Regions from separate parts of the Microbacterium sp. NPDC089188 genome, predicted to be linked through region 1. Evidence: predicted binding sites of a transcription regulator. Region 1 holds the regulator's gene; the other holds the start of a gene.
What was found. Region 1 encodes LexA, which represses DNA repair genes until DNA is damaged. Its sites were predicted from a motif close to TCGAACANNTGTTCGA; they were not measured.
Positions count from the first base shown of each region.

Region 2: the regulator LexA is predicted to act here: its motif matches at 3,982-3,997, upstream of AB0N80_RS04005 (Rv2578c family radical SAM protein).

Region 1 covers NZ_JBFBHH010000003.1:435,519-442,435, reverse strand. Annotated here, with positions in the region: gene priA (bifunctional 1-(5-phosphoribosyl)-5-((5-phosphoribosylamino)methylideneamino)imidazole-4-carboxamide isomerase/phosphoribosylanthranilate isomerase PriA) at 1-48, opposite strand, end outside; gene hisH (imidazole glycerol phosphate synthase subunit HisH) at 95-745, opposite strand; gene hisB (imidazoleglycerol-phosphate dehydratase HisB) at 742-1,356, opposite strand; gene AB0N80_RS11965 (histidinol-phosphate transaminase) at 1,353-2,447, opposite strand; gene AB0N80_RS11960 (LysM peptidoglycan-binding domain-containing protein) at 2,531-2,881, opposite strand; gene lexA (transcriptional repressor LexA) at 3,140-3,829, shown strand; gene AB0N80_RS11950 (prolyl oligopeptidase family serine peptidase) at 3,947-5,833, shown strand; gene hflX (GTPase HflX) at 5,942-6,917, opposite strand, start outside.
Region 2 covers NZ_JBFBHH010000001.1:866,630-873,546, forward strand. Annotated here, with positions in the region: gene AB0N80_RS03995 (antibiotic biosynthesis monooxygenase) at 1-218, opposite strand, end outside; gene AB0N80_RS04000 (DEAD/DEAH box helicase) at 583-2,781, shown strand; gene AB0N80_RS04005 (Rv2578c family radical SAM protein) at 2,870-3,973, opposite strand; gene AB0N80_RS04010 (hypothetical protein) at 4,101-4,793, shown strand; gene AB0N80_RS04015 (AAA family ATPase) at 4,840-6,813, opposite strand.

The sequences.
Region 1 (6,917 bases):
GACCGCGGGAAGAAGGACAAGCTCGGGCGTGGACGCGAAATCGTTCATGGCTCCTCGTGCCGGTAGGCGCCTCTCGCCAGCCCCGGGCACGAGGTCACACAGTAGTCGTGCGCAGGCCGTCGATCCAATTGGCGAGAAGACGGATGCCGGCATCTCCCGACTTCTCGGGGTGGAACTGCGTCGCGGCCAGTGGACCGTTCTCGACCGCGGCGATGAAGGGGGCACCGTACGTGCACCACGTCACGGCGGGCTGCGGGAACGGCGGCGTGACCTCGAGCGACCACTCCTGCGCCGCGTACGAGTGGACGAAGTAGAAGCGCTCCCGTTCGATGCCCTCGAAAAGACGCGATCCCTCCCCCGCGGCGACCGTGTTCCAACCCATGTGCGGCAGCACGGGGGCGGCGAGCTCGTCGACGGTGCCCGGCCACTCACCGAGTCCGGGCGTGTCTGTGCCGCGCTCGATGCCGCGCTCGAACATCACCTGCATGCCGACGCAGATGCCGAGCACCGGACGACCGCCCGCGAGCCGCCGATCGATGATCTCGCCCCCACGACTGGCGTTCAGGGCGCCCATGACGGCGCTGAACGCGCCGACGCCGGGGACGAGGAGGCCGTCGGCGTCCATCAGCAACGAGCGGTCGGATGTCAGCCGCGCGTCGGCTCCGGCTTCGACGAGCGCCTTGACCGCGGAGTGGACGTTGCCCGAGCCGTAATCGAGGACGGCGACGACCGGCTTGGCCGTCACAGCGCGCCCTTCGTGCTCGGGATGCCGTCGACGAACGGGTCGAGGGCCTTGGCCTGACGGAAGGCACGCGCGAACGCCTTGTACTCCGCCTCGGCGATGTGGTGCGGATCGCGTCCCCCGACGACGCGCACGTGCACGGTGAGGCCGCCGTGGATCGAGATGGCCTCGAACGAGTGGCGCACGAGCGAGCCGGTGAAGTGCCCGCCGATCAGGTGGTGCTCGAAGCCCGCGGGCTCCCCCGTGTGCACGAGGTAGGGGCGTCCGCTGATGTCGACGACCGCCTGCGCCAGAGCTTCGTCGAGCGGAACGAGCGCGTCGCCGTACCGCGCGATGCCGGACTTGTCTCCGAGCGCCTGGCGGATCGCCTGGCCCAGGACGATGGAGGTGTCTTCGACGGTGTGGTGCGCGTCGATGTGGGTGTCGCCCGTCGCGCGCACGCGCAGGTCGGTCAGGGAGTGCTTCGCGAACGCCGTCAGCATGTGATCGAAGAACGGGACGCTCGTGGAGATGTCGCTGACGCCGCGACCGTCGAGGTCGAGCTCGAGCTCGACGCGGGACTCGCTCGTCTCGCGCGTGATCGAGGCGGTGCGGGGGGTGGCGGGGGCGGTCATGCTCGGGATCCTATCGAGGCGAGGGCGTCCAGGAACGCGGTGGTCTCGTCGGCCGTTCCGGCCGAGACGCGGAGGTGGTGGGGGATGCCGACGTCGCGGATCAGCACGCCCCGGTCGTAGAGCGCCTTCCACGTCGCGGCGGGATCGTCGACGCCCCCGAAGAGGACGAAGTTCGTCCAGGACTCGTGCGCCGTGTACCCCAGCGCCGACACGGTCGCCGAGATGCGGTCGCGCTGCGCGACGATCTCGTCGACCATCGAGAGCATGGTGTCGGCGTGCCCGAGAGCGGCCGTCGCGGCGGCCTGCGTCAGCGCGCTGAGGTGGTACGGCAGCCGTACCAGGCGGAGCGCGTCGACGAACGCCGGGTCGGCGGCGAGGTAGCCGACGCGGGCTCCCGCAAAGGCGAACGCCTTGCTCATGGTGCGCGAGACGACCAGCCGCGGGCGCCCGGGCAGCAGCGAGATGGCCGACGGCTCATCGCGCGGGGCGAACTCCTCGTAGGCCTCGTCGACGATGACGACCCCCTCGAAGGCGTCGTACACGGCCTCGATGACGTCGAGGCGCAGGGGGGTGCCCGTGGGGTTGTTGGGGGCGCAGAGGAAGACGATGTCGGGACGCTGCTCGCGCACCTGCGTCGCCGCGGACTCGGCGGAGAGGGTGAAGTCGTGCGCGCGCTCCCCGGCGATCCACCGGGCGCCCGTGGCGCGGGTGAGGATCGGGTACATCGAGTAGGTGGGGGCGAATCCCATCGCCGTGCGGCCAGGACCGCCGAACGCCTGGAGGATGTGTTGGAGGACCTCGTTCGAGCCGTTGGCCGCCCAGATCTGATCGGGGTTCAGTCCGTGCCCGAGGTACTGCGCGAAGGCCTCACGGAGAGTGGTGAATTCGCGGTCGGGATACCGGTTGACATCGCGGAGGGCGCGAGCCACGGCATCCAGGATGTCGTCGGCGACTTCGGACGGAACGGGGTGCGTGTTCTCGTTCACGTTCAGCGCCACGGGCAGCGCGGCCTGCGGTGCCCCATAGGGCGTCATGCCCCGGAGATCGTCGCGAAGCGGGAGGTCGTCGAGGCGTACGTTCACCTCACCCATCGTAGGCGGCGGTGACACCGACGGATCACGCTCGCGGGTCGGGCGGATCGCCCCTGCCGTCGGCGTCGATCCCGTGCGGACGGTCAGTTCGCGGGAGCGTATTCGGCGGGGATGGCGATGCGCTGACCCGCCGTGACGGAACCGCCGGACAGGGCGTTGAGACGCGAGATCTCGGCGACCACATCGCGCGGGTCGGCCGCGGGCGCGAGCTCCTCGGCGATCGACCACAACGTCTCGCCGCTCATGACGGTGATCTCGGTGAACGACCCGACGGGCGCCCCGGCCTCGTTCGAGGCGAGCGCGGCTCCCCCGCCGACGACGGCGAAACCCAGGGCGATGGCGAGGGGAAGGGCGACCAGGAACGCGACGACACGGCGTCCGCGCGCGGTGATGCGCAGGCGGGTGGTCGGGGCGGTGATGGCGATGCTGCTCATGATGTGCTCCTCGGTGGGGAGAGATTCGCACCCCGCCCTCGGCCGGGAGGGCGGGGGTGCGAATCTGTATTCCGAATCTATCTTCGATACTTTCGATGTGTCAAGACCGCGGATATCGCAGACGGATCGAACGCGACACGCGCGCCGTTCCCTGCCTTCCGGCTCGTTCACCGGATACGGTTTCGACACGGAGACCTCATCACCAACCTCCGACATTCGAATTTCCGCCGCATCGACAGCGGCGCGAGGGGAGCACAGATGACCGACGCGACGACCGCCGCCGGCCGCGAACGTCCGCAGACTCGGCGACGCAAGAACCTGAGCGACAAGCAGCTCGCCATCCTCGAGGTCATCCAGCGATCGATCGCCCGGCACGGCTACCCGCCGAGCATGCGCGAGATCGGCGACGCGGTCGGCCTGAAGTCGCTGTCGAGCGTGACCCACCAGCTCAACCAGCTGGAACTGAGCGGCTACCTGCGGCGCGACCCGGGCAAGACGCGCGCCATGGAGGTCCTCATCGACCTCCCCGGTGCCGCCGCCGAGAACCCGGCCGACACGGCTCCCGCGCTGGGCGACGCCGCCCTCGTGCCCCTCGTCGGCCGCATCGCCGCCGGCGTGCCCATCACCGCCGACCAGCAGGTGGAGGAGATCTTCCCCCTCCCCCGCCAACTGGTGGGCAAGGGCGAGCTCTTCATGCTCAAGGTGTCGGGCGACTCGATGATCGACGCCGCCATCTGCGACGGCGACTGGGTCGTCGTGCGATCGCAGGCGACGGCCGAGAACGGCGAGATCGTCGCCGCGATGCTCGACGGCGAGGCGACCGTGAAGACGTTCCGCCGCCGCGACGGCCACACCTGGCTGCTCCCCCGCAACAGCGCGTTCGAGCCGATCCTGGGCGACGAGGCCGTCGTGCTCGGCCGCGTCGTCGCCGTCCTGCGCGCCGTCTGACCTTCCCCGCCCCGGGGCCGGATGCGCGCTCGGGCGTGGCATCCGCCCCTCTCGGCTCGCTCGTCGCGAGTACCGGGGATCTCCGTCGATGTCGGATGCCCTGCCTAGGCTGGAGTCATGGCTGACACCCTCCCCTACGGTTCCTGGCCCTCCCCGATCACGCCCGCGTCCGTCGCCCAGGCCTCGCCGCGCGTCGACGGCGCACGACTGGTGGGAGACGAGGTGTGGTGGGGCGAGTCCGTCCCCCACGAGGCCGGTCGCGTCGCCGTGAAGCGTCGCCGCGGCGACGGCTCCGTCGAGACGGTGCTTCCCGCACCCGCCGACGCGCGCTCCGCGGTGCACGAGTACGGTGGCGGCGCCTGGACGGCGTCCGACGACGGGGAGCTGTACTACGTCGAGAAGGCCGACCAGCGGGTCTACGCGCTCCGCCCGGGCGAGACCTCGCGCCCGCTGACCCCCGCCGACGACGCCGTGCGACACGGCGGACTGCGCTGGGAGCACGGGGTCCTCCTCGCCGTGCGCGAGACCCACGGGTCGTCGCGGGTCCCGGCCCGGGCCATCGTCCGCATCCCCCTCGACGGGCCGGCGGAGGTCCTCGCCGAGGGCAGTGACTTCCTGGCCCAGCCGGCCCTCTCGCCCGACGGTCGCCGCCTGGCCTGGGTGGCCTGGGATCACCCCGACATGCCGTGGGATGCCACCGTCCTCCGCGTCGCCGACCTCGAGACGGGCGAGGTCCACGACGTCGCGGGCGGTGCGCACCGCGCGCCCGTGCAACCCGTGTGGATCGCGGACGACGAGCTCCTCTACGCGGACGATCCCGAAGGCCGATGGAACCTCTTCCGTCGCCCCCTCGACGGCGATGCGCAGCCGCTCGCCCCGGCGGACGCCGACACCGGCGGGGGCCTGTGGGTACTCGGAACCCGGTGGTTCGGAGCGGCCGACGACGGGCGCGTCGTCGCCGTCCGGACGAACGGGGCCGATGAGGTCGTCGAGATCGCACCGAGCGGCGTCCGTCCCCTCGACGTCCCCGTCGTCGCCGGCGCCGCGATCGACGACGCCCGCGGGTCGCAGGTGCTCGTCTCGGGTTCGGACGCCGGCGGGCGATCGGGCCTCTGGATCGTCGACCTCGATTCCGGCGCTGTCGACCTCGTGACGGGAGGCGCCGGCCCGTGGGGAGACGAATGGATGCCGACGGCCCGCGCGCTGTCGACGGACGGACCGCACGGTCCGGTGCACGCTTTCGCCTACGCCCCCACCAACCCCGACGTCGCCCCCGTGACAGGCGAGCGCCCGCCGTACGTCGTGCTCGTCCACGGCGGACCCACCTCGCACGTCGGCCCCGCTCCGTCGGCGAAGACGGCGTTCTTCACGAGCCGGGGTATCGGCGTCCTCGACGTCAACTACGGCGGTTCCACCGGCTACGGGCGCGCCTATCGGGACCGCCTGAAGGGACAGTGGGGCGCGGTCGACGTCGATGACGTCGCCGCCGCGGCATCCGCCCTCGCGGAAGCGGGACTCGCCGACCCCGAGCGCCTCGCCATCGCGGGAGGCTCGGCCGGGGGCTGGACGGTGCTCGCCGCCGTCACGCGCACCGACGTGTTCGCAGCCGGCATCTCCCGCTACGGGGTGGGCGACGCACGCGCCCTCGCGGAAGACACCCACGACTTCGAGGCGCGCTACCTCGACGGGCTCATCGGGCCTCTGCCCGATGCCGAGGCCGTGTACGTCGAGCGCTCACCCCTGAGCCGCCCGGAGCTCTTCCGTGTGCCGCTGCTGATCCTGCAGGGATCGGAAGACCGGGTGGTCCCCCCGTCGCAGGCGGAGGCCATCCGCGACGCCCTGACGGCGCACGGCGTCCCGCACGCGTACGTCCTGTACGAGGGCGAGGGGCACGGGTTCCGCCGGTCGGAGACGGTGATCGACTCCCTCGAGCGCGAACTCGGCTTCCTCGGCGCGGTGTTCGGCTTCGAGACCCCGGGTATCCCCGCGCTCGAGCTCGACTGAGCCGACGCCTTCCGGGCGACTCACCCGCGGCGCCGACGCGCCGAAGAGCGCCCCCACGGCGATGGGCCCCCGCGCGTACGCGCAGGGGCCCATCGTGCCGCGCGGGCCTCAGCCGTCGAACGCCGCCAGCTCGGCGGCGAGCCGGGCGCCGACGTGAGCGTGCAGATAGGTGCCGTTCTCGCGGTGCTCCTGCGCCACGATGAGGCCGCTCTCGTGCACCGCCGACACGAGGTCGCCGCGGTCGTACGGAACGACCGCCTGCACCTCGACCGCCGGCAACGGCAGCGCCTCTTCGATCGCGGCACGCAGTTCGGCGATGCCCTCACCGGTGCGCGACGACACGAATTTCGCGTTCGGAGCGAGACCCCGCAGCACGAGCCGGTCGTCTTCGCTCACGAGATCGGACTTGTTGAAGACGACGATCTCCTGCCCGAAGTTCGCGTCGACATCGCCCATCACGTCGCGCACCGTCATGAGCTGGGCGGCCGGGTCGGGATGCGACGCGTCGACCACGTGCAGGATGACGTCCGCGTCGCCGACCTCTTCGAGCGTGGAGCGGAAGGCTTCGACCAGCTGATGCGGGAGGTTGCGCACGAAGCCCACGGTGTCGGTCAGCGTGTACACGCGCCCGTCGGTGGTCTCGGAGCGGCGGACCGTGGCATCCAGGGTCGCGAAGAGGGCGTTCTCCACGAGCACTCCGGCGCTCGTGAGGCGGTTGAGCAGGCTCGACTTGCCCGCGTTGGTGTACCCGGCGATCGCCACCGACGGGATCGTGTGGCGCTTGCGCTCGGCGCGCTTGGCCTCACGGGCGGGGGCGAAGTCGCGCAGCTGCTTGCGCAGCTGGGCCATACGCGTACGGATGCGGCGACGGTCGAGCTCGATCTTCGTCTCACCGGGTCCGCGGGATCCCATGCCCGCTCCGCCTGCACCGACCTGTCCGCCGGCCTGGCGCGACATCGAGTCACCCCATCCGCGCAGTCGCGGGAGAAGGTATTCGAGCTGCGCGAGTTCGACCTGGGCCTTGCCCTCACGGCTCTTCGCGTGCTGGCTGAAGATGTCGAGGATGACCGTCGTGCGGTCGATC
Region 2 (6,917 bases), on a different contig from region 1:
TCCCACTGCTCGAGCGTGGTGATGTCGCGGAAGCGGTACAGCATGTACCAGAGGTCGCTGTCCTCGCCCGCGCGCACCCAGCCCGAGCCGAGGAAGCCCGGGAACGCGGTCGCGAGGTCGGTGCCGGCCTGCATCCAGGAGGTCGCTTCGGCGGTGCGCGTCGGGTCGATGCGCCGCTCGATCGCCACCGTGATGGGGTGGGCGTCGGTGTCTGCCATGCGTCCATCTTCGGTCCTGTCGGCGCTTCCGTCGGCACCGGCCGTGACGAGAACAGGCGATGTCGCGAGAACAGGGGGCTCTCCGCCGAATCGGCCTGTTCCGGTGGCATCCCCTGTTCTCGTCGCACGCGGCGACCCGGGGCGTGGATGCCATTCCCAGGCGCGGGCTGTAACGTGGGGCGGTCGGCTCTGGACACCGCGTGTGATGCGCGGATGGGTTTGTGAGTCCAAGGGGCCGATGGACAGGACGCGATCGCGGCCTCGACCATCATCAGTGAATGGCCCCCGGCCGACGACAGTCCGGGTATCTCACCGCCACGAGCGGTGTCGCTGTTTCGCGCGAACAGAACCCAGGAAGTCCCCCATGCCCAAGAACAAGAAGCCCGCCGGCGGTCGCGCCGCGAAGAACTTCGAGCCGCGCTACGGCGCCAAGACCTCGTTCCAGGACCGCAAGCGTCGTCCCGGTGCCGAGGGCCCCGTCAAGCCCGGCAGCAAGAGCCCCAACCACCGCGGCTACCGCGCCGAGACCGAGGCCGCCCCCGACAAGCGCCGGTGGAGCGCATCGGATCGTGCCGGCCGCGACGAGGCCCGTGGCATCCGCCAGTCCGCTCGCGACGACCGTCCCGCCCGTTCGTTCGACGACCGTCCCGCGCGTTCGTTCGACCGGAACGACCGCCCTGCCCGGTCCTTCGATCGGAACGAGCGTCCCGCCCGGTCCTTCGACCGGAACGAGCGCCCGGCGCGTTCGTTCGATGGTGACGAGCGTCCGCGTCGTGACGCGGGTGAGCGCCCGGCCCGTTCCTTCGACCGGAACGACCGTCCGGCGCGTTCGTTCGACCGCAGCGAGCGTTCGGCGCGTTCGTTCGATCGTGACGAGCGTCCGCGTCGTGACGCGGGTGAGCGCCCGGCCCGTTCCTTCGACCGGAACGACCGTCCCGCGCGTTCGTTCGACCGTGACGACCGTCCGGCGCGCTCCTTCGATCGCAACGACCGTCCCGCGCGTTCGTTCGACCGGAACGACCGTGCCGCGCGGTCCTTCGACCGGAACGACCGTCCGGCGCGTTCGTTCGACCGCAACGATCGCCCGGCGCGTTCGTTCGATCGGGACGACCGTCCCCGTCGTGACGCCGGTGAGCGTCCAGCGCGTTCCTTCGACCGCAACGATCGTCCCGCGCGGTCGTTCGACCGTGACGAGCGCCCCCGTCGCGACTTCGGCGACCGCCCCGCCCGTTCGTTCGACGAGCGTCCGCGTCGCGCCGACAGCCCGAGCCGCTCGGATTGGAACGCCAGCCCGAAGCGCTCGGCCGAGCACGAGCAGCGCGTCGACGTCGTGCACGAGCGACTGCAGGCCGAAGCGGTGGATGCCGCGACCGTGACCGGCGCCGGCTTCGCCGAGCTGGGTCTCGGCGACAACATCGTCCGCGCTCTCGCGGGCCTCGGTGCCGACAAGCCGTTCCCGATCCAGGCCGCGACCGTGGCGCCGATCCTCGAGGGACGCGACGTTCTGGCCCGTGGCCGCACCGGCTCGGGCAAGACCATCGCCTTCGGTGCGCCGCTCGTCGAGAGCATCCTGCGCGCCCAGGCCGGTCAGCGTCGTGAGTTCGGTCGCGCGCCGAAGGCGCTCATCCTCGCGCCGACCCGCGAGCTCGCCCTGCAGATCGACCGCACGGTGCAGGTCATCGCCCGCAGCGTGGGGCTCTTCACCACGCAGATCTACGGCGGCGTCCCCCAGGCGCGTCAGGTCGGTGCGCTGAAGAAGGGCGTCGACATCATCATCGGCACCCCGGGTCGCATCGAAGACCTGCTCAACCAGGGGAAGCTCGATCTCTCGCAGGTGCAGGTCGCCGTGCTCGACGAGGCCGATCACATGTGCGAGCTCGGCTTCCTCGAGCCCGTGCAGCGCATTCTGCGCGCCACCGCGAAGGGCAGCCAGAAGCTGCTGTTCTCGGCCACGCTCGACCGCGAGGTCGCGGCCCTGGTCGACGAGTTCCTCGTCGAGCCGGCCGTCTACGAGGTCGCCGGTGAAGACCAGGACTCGAGCACGATCGAGCACCGCGTGCTCGTGATCGAGCACCGCGACAAGGCGCAGATCCTCGACTCGCTCGTCGATCGCGAGGGCAAGACGCTCGTGTTCGCCCGCACCCGGGCCTACGCCGAGATGCTCGCCGAGCAGTTCGACGACGCCGGTATCGCCGCCGTCGCGCTGCACGGCGACCTGAACCAGCAGAAGCGCACGCGCAACCTCGAGAAGCTCACCTCGGGTCGCGTCAACGTGCTCGTGGCCACCGACGTCGCCGCTCGCGGCATCCACGTCGACGACATCGATCTGGTCATCCAGGCCGACGCCCCCGACGAGTACAAGACGTACCTGCACCGTTCGGGCCGCACCGGCCGCGCCGGTCGCAGCGGCACGGTGGTGACGCTCATCACGCGTCAGCGTCAGCGCCGGATGACCGAGCTGCTCGACCGTGCGGAGATCGAGGCGCCGTTCGAGCCGACGCAGCTGGGCGACGACGTGCTCGAGGAGATCTCGGGTCGTCAGCTCTCCGACGTCACGTCGTAATCCGTCACACCGGTAAGCCCCCGTTCGCGTTCGCGCGGCGGGGGCTTTCCCGTTGCCGTCGGTGGCCGCGACGTCCCGGCCTTCGCCGTCAGAACAGCCTCGGCTCGCTCGCCGGCGCGACCCGGGGGCGAGGGGATATCGGGCCCCGGGTCGCGCGAACCGGCCCCAGGCGGCTCGTGGCAGGGGTGCGGGCCGCGAGTCCCGGTTGTGGGCGACCACGTGGGTGGTCGTCTTCGTCCCACCCGTCGAGTCGGTGCAGGCGCAACAGCGGGCGGAGGCGCTTGCCGAGCCACGTGCGGTACGCCTTGGGTGCGGTGACCGAGACGCCGGGATAAAGGCCGCGGTAGGACGACACGAGGTGCGGGTGCTCGCGTTCGAGCCACTCGAAGAACCACTGCTTGGCGCCCGGGCGCAGGTGCAGTGCGCCGTAGACCACCCTCGTGGCGCCGGCCGCACGCAGGCGGGCGAGGGCGTCGTCGAGCGCCGGGATCGAGTCGGTGAGGTGGGGGAGGATCGGCATGAGGAACACCGTCACGCGGAATCCCGCCGCCGTCGCGGTGCGCACCGTCTCGAGGCGCGCCTCGGCGCTGGGGGTCCCCGGCTCGATCGAGTGCTGAAGAGCGTCGTCGAAGACGGCGATCGACATCGCGAGCGACACCTTCACCTGCTGGGCGGCGTCCGCCAGCAGCGGCAGATCGCGCCGCAGAAGCGTGCCCTTCGTGAGGATCGAGAAGGGTGTTCCGGTGTCGGTGAGGGCGCCGACGATGTCGGGCATCAGGCGGTAACGCCCCTCGGCCCGCTGATAGGGGTCGGTGTTCGTGCCGAGCATGACCGGTTCGCGCGCCCAGGATCCGCGCTGCAACTCGGTCCGCAGAACGTCCGCGACGTTGACCTTCACCACGATCTGCGAGTCGAAATCGGCGCCGGAGTCGAGGTCGAGATACTCGTGCGTCTTGCGGGCGAAGCAGTACGAGCACGCATGGCTGCAGCCGCGGTACGGATTCACCGTCCAGTCGAACGGCATGGCCGACGCGCCGGGCACGCGGTTCAGGGCGGTCTTGCACAGCACCTCGTGGAACGTCATCCCCGCGAACTCGGGGGTCGTGACCGACCGGACGAGACCGTCGATGCGCTCCATGCCGGGCAGCGCCGCCGTGTCGTCGACGCCCAACTGCTGACCCTGCCACCTCATGCGAACAGTCGAACACATGTTCTACCCAGAAGCAAGGCCGACCTCTCCAGATGCGTCCGCATGCACGAACCGCGAACCGCTACTGTGGCTGCGAAGCCCGCCCCGCGCGGGTGGACAGGGGGCGGACATGGATGCGGACCGGCACGTGTGGGGGCACACGCTCGTGAACGGGTCCGCGCGCCGGGTGGAGTCGCTGCATCCCTCCTTCGTGGTGCGGCATCCCACCCTGTCGGGATGGATCTGGCTCGGCGTCGCGGTGGTGCTGCTCGTGGTCTGCGAGATCTGGGTGGAAGACGAGACCGCCGGCGTCGTCCTCTCGCTGCTCGGCGCCCTGCCGTCGCTCGGCGCGACGCTGCTGGTGCTCGCGCAGACGCCGCGCACGCATCTCGCGTACGAGGAGTCCATCCTCGGTCACTTCTTCGCGCGGTTCTTCGCGGTCCTCGGCGCGCTGATCCTGTGGGTCGGCTCCGTCGTCCTCGGCGCGGCGGTCGCGGTGCAGCTGGCCGAGGACACCGGGGCCGATCCCGAGAAAGCGTGGGTCGAGGCCTTCGAGATCTTCGGTGCGGTCGTGCCGTTCATCGTCGCGATGCTCTGGGCCGTGCTCGTCTTCCGCTGCGTCGGTTACATCGCGCGCCTGCGCGGGTGGGCGGGCGTACCCGAGCGCCATCGGATCCCCGACGAGTTCCTCACCGAGCTGCCGCACACCCGGCGCGTCGTCATCGGGCTCGCGCACCCCTCGCTCCTGTTGGTCGCGGGAGTGCTGAGCATCGTGGTCGCCCTCTTCGCGGCGGCCGAGGTCGCATCGAGCGGCATCGCCTGACGCGCGGCGCGCAGGTGTCGCGGCGGGACGAGCGGTCGCGACCACCTCAGTCGGGCAGACGGGCCGCGATGAACCGCAGGGCCTCTGCGCCCGCCGTGAAGGACTCCTCTTGTTCGCGTCGTACATGGTCGGGCAGGTCGGGCTCCGCCAGGATCCCGCGCGTCACGCGCTGCCCGCCCGCGAGGATCTCCACCAAGAACTCCTCGTCCCCATCCGCCAGCGACACCGGCAATTCCGCGTCGTCGAGCGGCCACCCGCTGGGAGCGAGGGGGCCGGGATGCCGCGCGGCCGCCGCGCTGCCGGCAGCTTGAAGCCGTTCCGTGCGGGCCGCGATGACCGGGTCGCCGCCGACGCGTTCGACGGAGCCGGCGTTGCCGAGCTCGGCGTAGACGGTGTGCCAGACGGGCATCGGGAAGCTCAGCTCGTGGGTCGGCTCCGAGGTGTCGACGAGCGGGTCTTCGACCTCCTGGTCGAACGCGATCGAACCGACCGTGTCGTCGCCGACGGTGTCGAGGGCGACCCAGTGGCCGTCGGTCTTGTCGTGGTAGCCGATCTCCCCCGAGGGCGACACCTGCATCGAGGGGCCGCCGGGGCGCGGAACGAAGGGGGTCTCGGTGGCGATGTACGCAGAGGGGGACGGTGGAGGGGTTTCGGGCCGTGCCCCCAGGAGCACGCGCGTCAGAGCGGCTCCCGAGTCGAGGAGCTCGTCGAGGGCCGCCGTCAGATCGTCATCGGTCGGTGCCTCCTCGCCCCGGACGGCGGCGCGGAGCACGGTGCCGCGCAGCAGCTCCTTTGCGAACGAGCCCGTCGTGCCCTGCGCGCGGTCGGCTGCGGCCTCGATCGCCTCCGCCGACAGCGGCAGACCCTGGGCGTAGCGACGGAACAGTCGGCGTCGGTCGGCGTCGTCGGGGAGCGGGATCTCGACGCCGAGGTCGACGCGACCCGGTCGGGCGGCGAGAGCCTCCTCGAGGATCTGCACGTGATTGGTGGTCATGACGAAGGCGATGTCGGCATCCGGTTCCAACCCGTCCAGGGCGTCGAGCACGTCGAAGAGCACGGGCTCGGGCGAGAAGCCGCGATCGGCCGCCACCAGGTCGATGTCTTCGAGCACGACGAGGGCGGGGGCGAAGGTGCGCGCGATCTCGGCCGCCGCGGTGATGAAGCGGATGCTCGATCCGGTGAGCACGACGGCCGTCGTCTCCGGCGTGCGGGCGAGCAGGTGGCGCACCGTGAGCGTCTTGCCGGTGCCGGGAGGACCGTAGAGCAGGACGCCGCGCTTGAGGTGCTGTCCGGCGGAGCGCAGGGCCTCGCGGTGGTCGCCGATACCCACGACGTGATCGACGATCCGCTGCAGAACCCCCTCGCCGAGCACGATGTCGTCGGCGCCGACCTCGGGGCGGGGCAGGAAGGTGGCCCCGGCCTCGTGCCCGTACTCGGTCGGCACGAACGACAGCACGTGGCCGCGCAGCACGCTGCGCTCGATCATCAATCGTCGGATCTCCACGAGCGCCGCCGCCGTGGCATCCGGGTCCGCGCCGATCACTTCGAGCTGGGGCTGCGACGGCATCGACCGCGGGTTCGCCGAGCGCTGCACGATCGCGAGCGGGTGACCGTCGAAGGCGAGCAGCCGCACGCCGAACGAGACGACCCGCCGCTGGGCGGTGGCGCTCACGTCGCGCGACTCGTACGACACCGGTCCGGGAGCGAAGTGCGAGTAGGGGCCCGCGAACAGCTCGGATGCCGACACGTGCAACCGCTGCTCGCCCCCGGTCACGCCGATGAGGCGTCCGCCGCCGCGTTCGGTGAGCTCATCCAGGGCGATGTCGGCGTCGACGTAGCGGTGCGCCGACAGGGTCTCGGTGGTGACCGGGAGTGTGGTGACGTCCACGCCGAGATGAGCGCTCAGCTCCTCGCCGAGCGGGGTGCGCTCACCTGCTCTGTCGTCGGCGACGACGCGGTTCACGGTCTCGAAGTAGCGGCTCATGGCGCGCATGAGTGCGCGGTCGTCGTCGTCGAGCATGGTCCCCCCGGTCGGCTCACGGTGACCCCAGACTGCCGGGCCGACGTGAGTCGGGCAACCTCCGGCCTGCCACGGGTCGACCGCAGCGGGCGTCCGGGAGACAA